2 regions of the Cupriavidus alkaliphilus genome follow, and region 1 is predicted to be linked to the other one. Evidence: predicted binding sites of a transcription regulator. Region 1 holds the regulator's gene; the other holds the start of a gene.
What was found. The regulator LexA, encoded in region 1, represses DNA repair genes until DNA is damaged. The targets are predictions, from matches to a motif close to ACTGTATNNNNATACAGT.

Region 1 (6,836 bases):
CTCCCGGCCATGCGCGAGCCCAACCGACGTGATCGAACGCAGGGAACAGGCCATGCAGAACAAGTGTAGATGGACGACGAGGATTCTGGCGGCGGCGGCACTGGCGGCCTTGCTGGGCGGATGCGCTGCGGGCGGCGGGGCCGACGGCAGGGAATCGAGCATCACGACTTACGGCACGCTGGACATCGGCATCAGCCATACGCGATAGACCCCCGGCGATGCGCTTCCAGCGGAATCTATTTTGCGTGACCGATGGAACGCTTGCCCGGAAGGCTGGTCAAATCGATTCGTCCAGGTGGTGCCAGGCGAGCGCGCAAAAAAAGAGTCCGCAGCGCGGACTCTTAACTTTAGCGATCTCAAATGCCCTGAAGGCCGTTGCACTGTAACTGCCATGCGGGGAATGCACCATTCGGGTAAACGAAGAGCGATGCCGCAAGCGAGCTCGCCGACGAAAAAAAAGCCCGCCGGAGCGGGCTAATAATCAGTTGAAGAAAGCCCTGTATTCGAGGGCAGGCACAGTGTAAGAAAGTGCCCTGCCTCAGCGAATTAGGGGAATCCCTTTCCGGACGCCGGTTTCCGGGCGATCGGGCATCTCATGTGCGGCGCGGGGAACCCGCCCGCCGCCATGCATATTTTCACGATTCGAAGTTAGAGCGTCGCCTCGGCATGGCACGAGGCCATGCGCGCTTACGCGGCCAGCGGCTCGTGCGCGTGCGGGCGCAGATGCGTGCGGGCTTCTTCGAACAGTGCCTCGACGTCGGCCCGCGTGCGCGCGGCATGCATGCGCTTCGCATCGGACAGCACGCGACGCCAGCCACGTCCGCCGGCGATGCCCCGATGCAGGCCGAGCATGTGCCGTGTCACGGCACCCATATATCCGCCTTGCTCAACGAAGTCGCCGATATAACGCTGCATTGCCAGTTCGACCTCGAGCCGCGACGGCACCGGCGCACTGTCATCGCCATAAAAGCGCGTGTCCATTTCCGCGAGGATGTACGGCTGGTGATACGCCTCGCGTCCGATCATGACGCCATCGACGTGCTCCAGATGGGCGGCGATTTCATCATGGCTGACGATGCCGCCGTTGATCAGGATCTCGAGCTCCGGGAATTCGCGCTTGAGCTGGTATGCCACCTCATAGCGCAGCGGCGGAATCTCGCGGTTTTCCTTCGGGCTCAGGCCCTTCAGGATCGCATTGCGCGCGTGCACGATAAACGTGCCGCAACCCGCCTGCGCCACCTTGCCGACAAAATCGCGAACGAAATCGTAGTGCTCGACCTTGTCGATGCCAATGCGATGCTTCACGGTTACCGGAACCTCCACCGCATCGCGCATTGCCTTCACGCAGTCCGCCACCAGTTCCGGCTCCGCCATCAGGCAGGCACCGAAGGCGCCGCGCTGCACGCGCTCGGACGGGCAACCGCAGTTCAGGTTGATTTCGGCATAGCCCCACTGCTGGCCAAGCTTCGCCGCCATGGCGAGGTCGGCCGGCTCGCTGCCGCCCAGCTGCAGCGCGACCGGATGCTCGGCCGCATCGAAGTCGAGGTGGCGCGGCACGTCGCCATGCAGCAGCGCGCCGGTGGTCACCATCTCGGTATACAGCCAGGTGTGGCGGCTGAGCTGGCGATGGAACATGCGGCAATGACGGTCGGTCCAGTCCATCATCGGCGCAACCGAAATGCGGCGGGGATTTACGTTCATGGAATACGGCAATTGGGTGCGGGCCGGACGCGGCAGCGTCGGCAGGACCCAGAGGCTGGCGTGGTGGCATATGCAGGTCACTGCACCCCGGCATGGGCCTGGCGCGTGGCGGGCCAGCGAGAAGACGTGAGTATAGGCTACCGCGCCGAGGTCTGCTGCGCCACGATATAAACGCAGCCATAGCGGCTAGCCGGCAAAATTCGCCGGACTGCTGTCCTCCGCGCGCAGGCGTACGCCGCCAGCCAGTGGCTGGATATGAAGCTCGACGCGTTCGCTTCGGGCGCGTGCCCAGCCCGCACTGATCGCGGCTTCAAGGGTACGGAACAACTCGCGCGGCTCGGAGGTGCCGTCTATTTCGAGTGCCCAGCCTTGTTCGGCGGGCACGACGCTAATGCTCGATACTGGCATCGGTAGCTCCAGGTCGCCGCAAGCAAGCTGCGGCGGCAGACGCCACCCCGTGTTGGAAGCCTATCACCCCTCGACGTTGCGCGGGTCGTTGTCGGAGGAATTCCGCTGATCGCCGCGGCGTAACGCTTTGATACAGCGGCCAGCGATTCCGGTTGCTATGCTCGCTGCAATTTCCCTCCTGCTTCTACCTCCATGCTCCGGACGCCCGCTGCCGCTGTCTCCTTGCTACTGTGTTTGATGGCATCATCGCCGGCGCAGGCCGATGATCGCGATTATCCCGGTGGCTATCGCCACGGCGGTGGCGAATACAAGGAGAAGTTCCGTAGCGGCGGCTGCGAGGTGGAGCGCGAGCAGAAGCGCGACGGCGAATACAAGGAAGAGCGCAAGTGCAAGGGTGGGCCGCGCGGTTACGAGCAGAAGCAGAAATACCGCGAAGGCCCTTGCCTGATCGAGCGCGAGTGGAAGCGCGACGGGGAATTCGAAGAGAAGATCGAGTGCAAGCGCTGGTAAGCCGCCTGCCGGGCCAAAGGCCGCTGCTGGTCAATCGCGCAAAGATCGAGATGGCGCGTGGCGCGTGCGCGGGTTAAAATCCGCACCCGGCTCCGCACAAAACTGCAATGCGAAGCCGAAAGCGTTGATTTCAATGGGGTCAATGGCGATGGACGCCGGGATGGCAAATTCCCGTCGTCGTGGGTTCGAGTCCCATCCAGCCACCCCATGCATTCTCCAGGACGGTGCCTCCCAAGGGCGCCGTTTTGCATTCCCCGGGGGTGGTATGTTGGTTCGAACGGCACTGATTGGCGCAGCGATGGCAACCATGGTGGCAGGGTGTGCCACTGGCACTTCGGAGAAGGACGTCCGCGCTCGCCCGCCGATGCGCCTGTATACGCCGGTCAAGATGGCGGAGGTCGCGAAATGCCTGCGCAACAATCTTGGCGATGAGGCTACGCTGGTCCAGTTGCCGGCGAAAAACCAGATCGAAATCCGTATCGGCCAGAGCGCGGCAAGCGGTGAATATCAATACGCCTACCTGATCTCTCTGACGCCACAGGCCGACGGCACGGCGCTGGAATTGCGCAAGACCGATACCTGGTTTCCCCAGCTGACGCCGACGGAACTCGAGGCCGAAGCCAAGGCGTGCGCGCGTAGCTGAGCGCGACAGAAGTCTGGCGACGCGGCAAGCGTCCGCGTCCGTAAATAACAGTCAGGCGGCCAGCTTTTCGGTGGTTTCAAGTTCCAGCATGCGGCAGATGGCCGCCATGCTGCCGACCATGGTACGGCGCTGCGTACCCTGGTAGACGCGTACGCCCTTGCTCTGGCGAAACGGCACGGGCTTGACCGGACGGCGGGCGGCGACGTGGTGGATTTGCGGCATGGTGGCACCTCTTTTTAGGCAAAGCGGGGTCAACACCCGGCAAGCCGGGCGGCGTCTGCAAAGCAATGGAAGCGGGTAGGCCCGTGCAGGCAAAGCGCCTGCGATGGTGCCCGGCTAGAAGCCGGAAGAGCGGATCAGCCCGACGGCGATGCCTTCCAGCGAGAACTCTTCACCGGGCTCGACGATGATGTTGGTGAAGTCCGGGTTCTCGGCAATCAGTTCGATATGGCCGCCGCGCCGTTGCAGGCGCTTGACGGTGACGTCGTCGCCCAGTCGCGCCACCACGATCTTGCCGTTGGCCGCCTCGCTGGCGCGGCGCACGGCGAGCAGGTCGCCATCGAGGATGCCGGCGTCGCGCATGCTCAGGCCGCGCACGCGCAGCAGGTAATCCGGACGCTCATCGAAGACCGAAGCATCGACCTGGTACTGGCGGTCGATATGCTCGGCGGCCAGGATGGGGCTGCCGGCTGCGACGCGGCCCACCAGCGGCAGCGTCAGCTGCAATACGCCGGCCATTGGCAATGAGAACTGGTCCGGCATTTCCGAATCGCTGCGCGACACCTTCAGGCGGATGCCACGCGACGCGCCCGGCGTCAGTTCGATCACGCCTTTGCGGGCCAGCGCCCGCAGATGTTCTTCCGCGGCATTGGGCGACGAGAAACCGAACTCCGCCGCGATCTCGGCGCGGGTAGGGGGGAAGCCGGTACGGCGGATCGTGTTGCGGATCAGATCGAAAATCTGCTGCTGCCGGGGTGTCAGGGTCGCCATGAGATCGCCGTTCCGTGCAGGGCCGCTGGGCTGGATGATGGAGGCTCTGGTCCGTTATCCAGCATCCGGCGGGCCGGGCACTGTATGTTTAAACAGTATGCTGTGATTTTATACAGTATCGGCGTCAGTGCAAGCAGAATTTTGAGGCGTGTCGCATGGACACCGGCCAAGGCGTCTGATCCTGGCTGCGGCGGGGCGTGTGCGCCCGCTACAATCGCCTTTCCTTTATCCAGAACAAAATCGTTGCGCGCTCCCATGACCCAATTGCCTCGCATCGTCGTATTGGCCACTGGCGGCACCATCGCCGGTGCCGCCGGCAGCGCCGCCAGCAGCGCCCGCTACCAGGCGGCGACCGTGCCGGTGTCCTCATTGCTGGCGGCGGTGCCGCCCTTGCAGTCGCTGGCCCGCATCGAGGCCGAGCAGGTGGCGCAGGTCGACAGCAAGGACATGACCTTTGCGCTGTGGCAGACACTGGCGGCCCGGGTGGAGCACTGGTCGGCGCAGCCCGAAGTCGCGGGCATTGTGATCACGCACGGCACCGACACGCTGGAAGAAACCGCGATGGCGCTGCACCTGACGCAAGCGTGTCCGGTGCCAGTGGTCCTGACCGCCGCGATGCGTCCGTCGACGTCGCTGTCGGCCGACGGGCCGCTGAACTTGCTGGATGCGGTGCGCGTCGCCGCCCACCCGGATGCGCGCGGCAAGGGTGTGCTGGTGGTACTGAACCAGCAGATCCACGCGGCACGGGACGTGGCCAAGGCGCATACGTCGGCGGTCGATGCCTTTGTCTCGCCGTGCGGGCCGCTGGGGTTCGTGCAGGACGACTACGTGCGCTTTGCCCGGGCACCGCGGGCGGCAGCGCCGATCGGGCCGATGCCGGCAGCGTGGCCGGTGGTGGAGATCGTGGCCAGCTACGCCCAGCCGGGCAGGGCGCTGGTGGATGCGCTAGTGCAGGCCGGCGCCGCGGGGCTGGTCGTGGCCGCGACCGGCAATGGCTCGGTCCACGAAGCGCTGGCAGCGGCTCTTGCCGATGCGGCGGCGGCCGGGGTGGCGGTGGTGCGCAGCTCGCGTACCGGTGCGGGTCATGTGGCGATCCCGCCGCAGCCCAGTCCTGTCGACGGTGTGTTCGTGTCTGCTGCGGACCTCAATCCCTACAAGGCGCGCGTGTTGCTGGCGCTGGCCCTGGCGGCGGATGCCGGGCTCGCGCGCGACCCGGCGCGGCTGCAGGCGGTCTTTGCCAGCGCCTGATTTGCCCGTGAAATCAGCGGCTTGCGTAGTTGGCACGCGGCGGGCTATAATTTAAGGCTATTCAACCTTGCCACACCGGACTCGTGACGCCCGGGTGGCTAATCCCAAAAGGAGCGTCAATGCGTCATTACGAAATCGTCTTCATCGTCCACCCGGACCAGAGCGAACAAGTGCCGGCCATGATCGAGCGCTACAAGCAGCTCGTGACCTCGCAGAACGGCAACGTTCACCGCGTGGAAGACTGGGGCCGTCGCCAGATGGCTTACATGATCCAGAAGCTGGCCAAGGCTCACTACGTTTGCCTGAACATCGAATGCGGCAAGGAAACCCTGGCTGAACTGGAACACGCGTTCAAGTTCAACGACGCCGTCCTGCGCCACCTGATCGTGCAGACCAAGAAGGCCGAGACCGCACCTTCGCCGATGATGAAGGAAGTGCAGCGCGAAGAAGCCCGCAAGGCCGCGCAAACGACCACCGAAGGCCAGGCCGCCTGAGTGCGGACTGCGGTGCGCGCCGTGGCTGACAACGTTGGCCAGGGCACGAGCGGAAACCGCAACGATTGCAACCAGCAAGAGGCCTCGCGTTGAACCAGCTTAGGCTTGCCGCCATCCTGGCGGAACGCGATGCCCTGCGCTATACCCCGGCCGGGGTCCCCGTCGTGAACTGCATCCTGCAGTACAGCGGCGAGGCCGTCGAGGCGCAGACGCCGAGGCAGGTCGAGTTTGCAATCGCTGCGATGGGGATCGGCCAGGTTGGACAGCGTCTGGAGCGGCTACCGCTCGGCACGCTGCTCGACTGCGAAGGATTCCTGGCCCGCAAGCACCGCAACAGCAAGGCTCTCGTCTTTCACATCACTGGATGTAAAGCATTCGAAAAGGATTGAATCATGGCATTCGTCAAACGTGACAACAAGAACAAGAAGCGCTTCCAGCAACAGAACCCGCTGTTCAAGCGCAAGCGCTTCTGCCGCTTCACCGTGGCTGGCGTCGAACAGATCGACTACAAGGATCTGGACACCCTGAAGGACTTCATCGGCGACAACGGCAAGATCACGCCGGCCCGCCTGACCGGTACCAAGGCTCACTATCAGCGTCAGCTGGATACGGCCATCAAGCGCGCGCGTTTCCTCGCGCTGATGCCGTACACCGACCTGCACAAGAACTGATCAGGCCCTAGGTCCGTCAAGGAGAGAACACGATGCAAATCATTCTGCTGGAAAAAGTCGTCAACCTGGGCAACCTGGGTGACATCGTCAAGGTGAAGGACGGTTACGCCCGTAACTTCCTGATCCCGGGCAAGAAGGCCCGCCGCGCCACGCAAAGCGCGATCGCCGAAT
Region 2 (6,836 bases), on a different contig from region 1:
CAGCCTGATGCTGCGTAGCATGATCCGGACCGGCATGGCCATCGGCGAGGTGCCCGTGCCGCTGGCCGAGCGCGACGGGCTGGTGCGGATCTGGCCTGAGCGCGAGCGTGCCGGCCGCTACGAGGTCTGGCTGGTCACGCACCAGGACCTGCGGCATACCGCGCGGGTCAGAGCGATGATCGACAGCATCGTCGACGCTTTCCAGCCTCGCGGCAGCTAGCGGCGGCCGCGGCCAGGGTGGTGCAGACCTGCACCGCTGACCGAGGCCCGTTGGTTCTCTGCTTCGAACGTGGTGTTGCTGGCATCGGATGCTGTTTGGCATCGCCGTGGCGGCGCTGGTGATTGCGATCGCTTCGGATCTCGCGAGCGCTGAAGTATGGCTGGCACGCGCGGACGTCGCACAGCGGTAACCCGGTGGGGCCGGCGGCATCTGGTGCCTGCCGGCCCTCGCTGCTACGCGGCGCCGTGGTGGTTCACGGCGAGCACGATCTTGCCAAGGTTCTGGTTGGACTCCATGCGCCGGTGGGCTTCGGCGGCACGTTCCAGCGGCACCACGCTGTCGACTACCGGCTTCAGTCCTCTGGCCTGGAACTCCGCCAGCCAATGCGCGCTGAAGCGGTTGACCATCGCGTGCTTCTCCGCTGGCGTGCGCGACTTCATCACCGTGCCGAGGATCCTGAGGTGGCCGTACAGAATGCGTTCCAGCGGCACGCTGGCGCCGGTGCCGCCGCCGAGGAGGCCGACCTGGACCAGGCGGCCGCCATTGGCGAGCGACAGAATATTGCGCTCGAAATACGGGGCGCCGATAAAGTCGACGATGACATCGACACCACGTCCCGCGGTGGTTTGCTCGACGACGGCCTGGAAGTCTTCGCGCTGGTAATCGATCAGCACGCTTGCGCCGAGTGCATTCAGTTGATCCAGCTTGTGGCCGCTGGCCGTCGCAAAGACCTGCGCCCCGCACGCTGCCGCCAGCTGCACCGCGGCGGAGCCCACGCCGCTTGCCGCGGCGTGAATCAGCACGCGCTCGCCGGGGCGGAGCTGGCCAAGGTGGAGCAGGGCCTCGTGCGCGGTGACGTAGGCTTCCGGGATGGCTGCGGCTTCCACGTAAGCCAGTCCCGCCGGAACCGGCATGGCCATGCGATAGTCGATCCGTGCCAGTTCCGCATAGGCACCCCCGCCGACGATGCCCATGACGCGGTCGCCCGGCGCGAAGCCTTGTACCGCGTCGCCAACGGCCAGGACCTCGCCGGCGATCTCGAGGCCCATGAGCGCGGAGTCGCCAAAGTCGGCGCGGCCATAGGCACCCCGCCGCTGGTTGACGTCGGCGCGGTTCACGCCGGCGGCGTGGTTGCGCACCAGCAGGTCGTGGGGGCGTAACACGGGATCGGGGACCTCGGCCAGTTGCAGGACATCGGCATCGCCGAAGGACGGGAGGGTGATGGCTTTCACTTGGGCTCCTGGAGTGGCCTGCGCGGCCGGGAGGGCGCGCAAGCCGAGAAGGGAGGCCCAGTATAGGTTGGCGGTTTCTCGGAAAATGCAGGGATTTTTCCCTTGGTGCCATGCAATTCTGCAGCGGTCCGCCAATAGCGGCGGGGCGCCCAGGTCTTCACGAAGTCCGTAGGTGAAGTCAACCTCCGGAAACCCGCGCACGCACGCATACTGGCCTGGCAAGGACGGTGGCGAGTCTTGCGCGAGCCCCCATTCAGTCGCACGCCAGCGCAGACAGCGGACCGGGCGCCGCATGGGTGCCGGCCCGCGCCGCCGCCACGCGCGCCGCAGCGTCGTCCAGCTGCGCCAGCGTGCCGGCATCGATCGGGATCCGCTGCGCGCGGGCGGCGCGGAATGCGCGCTCCGGTTCGCCGGGCAGCTGGATGCCGGTCTGCCCGGGCTGCAAGCGCGCGCTTTTCATCCAGTCGGCGAAGGCCGCGACTTCATGCCCGAACGAGGTACTGGTGCCGAGCCGCGCGGGATCGAACACGATCGCCAGCATGTTGTTCCAGACCGCGTGCTCGTGCCGCAGCGTTTCCGGGCGGATGGTATGGCCGCCCGTGACGGCGGCGCCGAGCAGTTCGCACATCACCGCCAGCACGTGGCCCTTGTGCTCGCCGAAGGGCCGCAAGGCGCCTTGCGGCGTGTCGGCGGGCGGGTACATCACGGCGGCATCGGTGGTGGGCTCGCCCTGCGCATCGAGCAGGCAGCCGGCCCCCACCGGCACGCCCTTGTTATGGGCCACGCGCACTTTGCCCAGCGCGATGGCGCTGGTGGCGAAGTCCAGTACCAGCGGCGGCGCGCCGGCCACCGGCACGCCGATGGTGAACGGATTGGTGCCGTAGCGCGCGTCGTAGCCGCCGTGGGGCGCCACGATCGGCTTGGACAGCACGTTGACGAAGTGGATCGAGATCATGCCGGCGGCCGTGGCCTGCTCGGCCCAGTGGCCGACCCGCCCGAGGTGGTGCGACTGGCGCAGGCCCATCACGCAGACGCCATGCTCGCGGGCGCGGGCGATGGCCATCTCCATGGCCTGCGCCGTTACCGCCTGCCCCATGCCGCGGTTGCCGTCCAGGCTGAGCAGGCTGCCGCCGTCCTGCAGCACGCTGACCTGGCGGTTCAGCTGCAGCTCGTCGGCCTGCCACGCCAGCACATAGCGCGGGATCATGCCGACACCGTGGGAGTCATGTCCGCTCAGGTTGGCGCCGACCAGGTGGTCGGCGGTCAGTTGCGCTTCGTGGGTGCCGCTGCCGGCGGCAAGCCAGAGATCGGTGACCCACTGGTGCAGCGCGCGGGTGGGAATGCGGAGTTCGCTCATGTCGGCCTTGGAGGGAGGAATACGTTGCGAAACACAAAGCCCCGTTGCCGTGTGACGGCAACGGGGCTTTCATGATACGTCCGGCGCGCGCGCGACGGTCCGCGCCTGGCCGGTGATCGGCAAATGCCTACTGGCGCGGGGCTTCGTGCGCCGGGGTTTTTGCCAGGATTTCCCTGATGCGGGCCAGGTAGCTGTCGCCCACCGCGCGGTGGATGCGCGCTGTCTCCGCGGCAAACTGGCGCCGGCTGGGCGGGCGGATGCCCAGGCTGCGGCAGATCGTGGACAGGTAGGGCTTGCGCGGGCCTGCCAGGCGATGCACCGCGCTCTGCAGCGCGGCGTCGCCGATGCGGCCGCGCAGCCACGCCAGCACCTGGCGGTCATAGTCGTTTTGCACGCGGATAAGGTGTTCCATGCCGGACCCCACTGTTCATCCATACAGTTACTGTAAATATATACAGTATCGGCGTGGAGGCAAGAAAAATCCGGCCCGCGCACGGCAAAAGGCTGCCTCGAAACTACGCGTGCGTCGCGTTCAGAAGATTCCTGGTGCCAGCGGCGTCGCCCGACACCAGCGGCAGCACCGCGTCGCGCTTCTCCAGCAAGTGGCGCTTCAGTACCGCGGCCAGGCGCTTGCCGTCGCGGGCTTCCAGCGCCTGGATCATCTCTTCATGGTCCTCGACCGCCTCGTCCCACTTGCCGCTTTGCTGGTTGGAGCGAAAACGCAGGGCCTGCAGGCGGCGATTGATCGACTGGTAGGTCTGCCGTAGCGCCCCGTTGCGCGCGGCCTCGTTGATGCGGTCGTGGATCTCCTGGTTGCGGCTGTAGTAGCCCGGCAGGTCGTTCTGGGCGCGGCAGGCCAGCATCGCGTAGTGCAGCGCCTTGATCTGCGCGAGTTCCGCCGCGGTGATGCGCTCGCAGGCCAGCTCCCCGGAAAACGCCTCCAGCCCGCTCATCAGCTCGAAGCTCTCCCTGACCTCGGCCTCGCTCATGCGCGAGATGCTGGCGCCGCGGTTGGGCAGAAGGTCGATCAGGCCTTCGGCCGCCAGCACCTTGAGCGCCTCGCGCAGCGGCGTCCGCGAGATGCCCAGGGTCTCGCACAGCTCGCGTTCATTGAGCTTGGTGCCCGGCGCGAATACGCCTTCGACGATGAACTGGCGCAGGTGCTCGACCACGGTGTCGTGCAGGCGCGGACGTGCCAGGCGCGGCAGCGAAGGCGGCGAAACGTGCTCGGCCACGCCTGCCGCTCGGTCATCGTTATATGAGTTTTGCATTCAATGTCCTCTATCCACTTGACGTGGATTCTACTGCATCCCGCTTCCTGACCTCAAATCGCGGGTTAACCACGACAAATCAGCGCAAATTTCACCTTGGGTCGCCTCGATGGCTCTGCTATAGTCGATTGCATTCAAAATTCATAAAACAACAAGGAGGCACGCTTTTCATGGTTCACCTCGATTTCCATCCTTCTGGGCGCCACTTCTTGCAGATCCCGGGCCCCAGCCCGGTGCCGGACCGGATCCTGCGCGCCATGAGCTATCCGACCATCGACCACCGTGGCCCGGAGTTCGGCGCACTCGGCCGCAAGGTGCTGGCGGGCATCAAGGAAATCTTCAAGACCAGGCACCCGGTGATCATCTATCCGGCGTCGGGCACCGGCGCCTGGGAAGCGGCGCTGACCAATACGCTCAGCCCGGGCGACCATGTGCTGATGTTCGAGACCGGGCATTTCGCCACCCTGTGGAAGAAGATGGCCGAGGCGCTCGGCCTGCGCCCGGAATTCCTGGGGCTGCCCGGCATCGAAGGCTGGCGCCGCGGGGTGCAGGCGGACATGATCGAGGCGCGCTTGCGCGAGGACAGCGGCCACACGATTCGCGCCGTCTGCGTGGTCCACAACGAGACCTCGACCGGCGTGACCTCCGATATCGCCGCGGTGCGCCGGGCCATCGATGCCGCCGGGCACCCGGCGCTGCTGCTGGTGGACACGATCTCGGGCCTGGGTTCGGCCGACTATCGCCATGACGAGTGGGGCGTCGACGTGACCGTGTCCGGCTCGCAGAAGGGCCTGATGCTGCCGCCGGGGATCAGCTTCAACGCGCTGTCGCCCAGGGCGATCGCCGCCAGCCAGAACGCTACGCTGCCGCGCGCGTTCTGGGGCTGGGCCGAGATCATCGAAGCCAACAAGAATGGCTACTGGCCGTACACGCCCAACACCAACCTGCTGTATGGCCTGTCCGAAGCGCTCGACATGATCCTGGGCGAGGGCCTGGAGCAGGTCTTCGCCCGCCACCAGCGGCTGGCGGAGGCGACACGCCAGGCCGTGCGCGCGTGGGGCCTGCAGATCCAGTGCGCAGACCCGGCGGTGTACAGCCCGGTGCTGACCGGCGTGATGATGCCCGACGGCGTCGACGCGGATGCGGTGCGCAAGCTGATCTATGAGCGCTTCGACATGTCGCTGGGGCAGGCGCTGGGCAAGATGCGCGGGCGCATGTTCCGCATCGGCCATCTCGGCGATTGCAATGACCTGACCCTGATGGCAACGCTGGCCGGTTGCGAGATGGGACTGAAGCTGGCAGGCGTGCCGCTTGCCGGCAGCGGCGTGGCCGCGGCCATGGCGTCGCTCGCCGCGCACGCCGACAAGCCGGTGCTCAAGGCCGCCGCCTGAGCACAGCCGACTGAGCGCAGCCGACCGAGCCGCGCAGGCCAGGGCGGGCGCGGCATGGTCCGCCGCCTGCCTGACCTTCCTGCCGGAGCATCACCACGACATGCGCCCACCGCAGGCGGCCGCATGCATCGCCGTGGGCGCGCAGCCCTTGTTTCTTGCATGCCATGAACATGACTTCGTCCTCCCTGCTGGTCAAGCCGATCCACCTGGTGCCAGCGCAGCACCGGGCCATCTCGCCGCTGTCGGCGCTGCTGCGCAAGGAACTGCGCGGCGACGTGCTGTTCGACCGCGCCGCCCGCGGCCGCTATGCCACCGACGCCTCCATCTACCAGATCATGCCGGTCGGCGTGGTGGTGCCGCGCGACCAGGCCGACCTGGTGCGCGCGCTCGACATCGCGCGCGACCAGCGCGTGCCGGTACTGGCCCGCGGCGCCGGCACCAGCCAGTGCGGCCAGACGGTGGGCGAGGCGCTGGTGATCGACACCAGCAAGTGGCTCAACAACGTGGTCGCGTTCGATGCCGACGCGCGCACGGTGACGGTGGAGCCCGGCATCGTGCTGGACCACCTGAACGCCTGGCTCAGGCCGCACGGGCTGTGGTTCCCGGTGGACGTTTCCACCGGGGCGCAATGCACCATCGGCGGCATGGCCGGCAACAACTCGTGCGGCTCGCGCTCGATCGCCTACGGCAACATGGTGCATAACGTGCTGGCCATCGATGCGGTGCTGGCGGACGGCAGCGATTGCCATTTCGGTTCGCTGGCGCAACCGGTGGCGGCAGGGCGCGCCGAGGGCATCCTTCATGGGCTGCAGCGCATCGCCACGCGCGAGCGCGGCGAGATCGCCGAGCGCATGCCCAAGGTGCTGCGCCGCGTGGCCGGCTACAACATCGACCTGTTCGACTGCCAGAATCCGCGCGCCTATACCGACGACGGCCATGCCAACCTGGCGCATATCCTGGTCGGTTCCGAAGGCACGCTGGCCTGCAGCCGCCAGCTCACGCTGAAGCTGGCGCCGCTGCCGGCGCACAAGGTGCTGGGCGTGGTCAACTTCCCCACCTTCTACCAGGCAATGGACCTGACGCAGCATATCGTCACGCTGCAACCGGTGGCGGTGGAACTGGTCGATCGCACCATGATCGACCTGTCGATGGAAAACCCCGCCTTCCGCCCGGTGGTCGAGCGCGCGCTGGCCGGCGATCCGCAGGCCATCCTGCTGGTGGAATTCGCCGGCGACGACCGCCAGGCGCTGCTGGCGCAACTGGACCGGCTTGCCGAACTGATGGCCGACCTGGGCCTGCCGGGCTCGGTGGTGAAGATGCCGGAGGAGAAGGCGCAGAAGGCCCTGTGGGACGTGCGCAAGGCCG

Region 2: a site for LexA is predicted at 3,251-3,268, ahead of FHX60_RS11095 (CppA family protein). Genes of this name have one in related genera too.

The regions. Positions count from the first base shown of each region.
Region 1 is NZ_JACHWE010000001.1:1,085,508-1,092,343, forward strand. It holds gene FHX60_RS05135 (hypothetical protein) at 29-208, shown strand; gene dusA (tRNA dihydrouridine(20/20a) synthase DusA) at 688-1,701, opposite strand; gene FHX60_RS05145 (DUF2188 domain-containing protein) at 1,888-2,109, opposite strand; gene FHX60_RS05150 (hypothetical protein) at 2,347-2,619, shown strand; tRNA gene FHX60_RS05155 (tRNA-Ala) at 2,754-2,822, shown strand; gene FHX60_RS05160 (hypothetical protein) at 2,918-3,262, shown strand; gene FHX60_RS05165 (hypothetical protein) at 3,314-3,484, opposite strand; gene lexA (transcriptional repressor LexA) at 3,599-4,252, opposite strand; gene FHX60_RS05175 (asparaginase) at 4,508-5,500, shown strand; gene rpsF (30S ribosomal protein S6) at 5,620-5,994, shown strand; gene priB (primosomal replication protein N) at 6,084-6,383, shown strand; gene rpsR (30S ribosomal protein S18) at 6,387-6,665, shown strand; gene rplI (50S ribosomal protein L9) at 6,698-6,836, shown strand, end outside.
Region 2 is NZ_JACHWE010000002.1:1,038,209-1,045,044, reverse strand. It holds gene FHX60_RS11110 (LysR family transcriptional regulator) at 1-220, shown strand, start outside; gene FHX60_RS11105 (NAD(P)H-quinone oxidoreductase) at 454-1,452, opposite strand; gene FHX60_RS11100 (malate/lactate/ureidoglycolate dehydrogenase) at 1,706-2,809, opposite strand; gene FHX60_RS11095 (CppA family protein) at 2,937-3,221, opposite strand; gene FHX60_RS11090 (GntR family transcriptional regulator) at 3,325-4,080, opposite strand; gene FHX60_RS11085 (pyridoxal-phosphate-dependent aminotransferase family protein) at 4,251-5,471, shown strand; gene FHX60_RS11080 (FAD-binding and (Fe-S)-binding domain-containing protein) at 5,636-6,836, shown strand, end outside.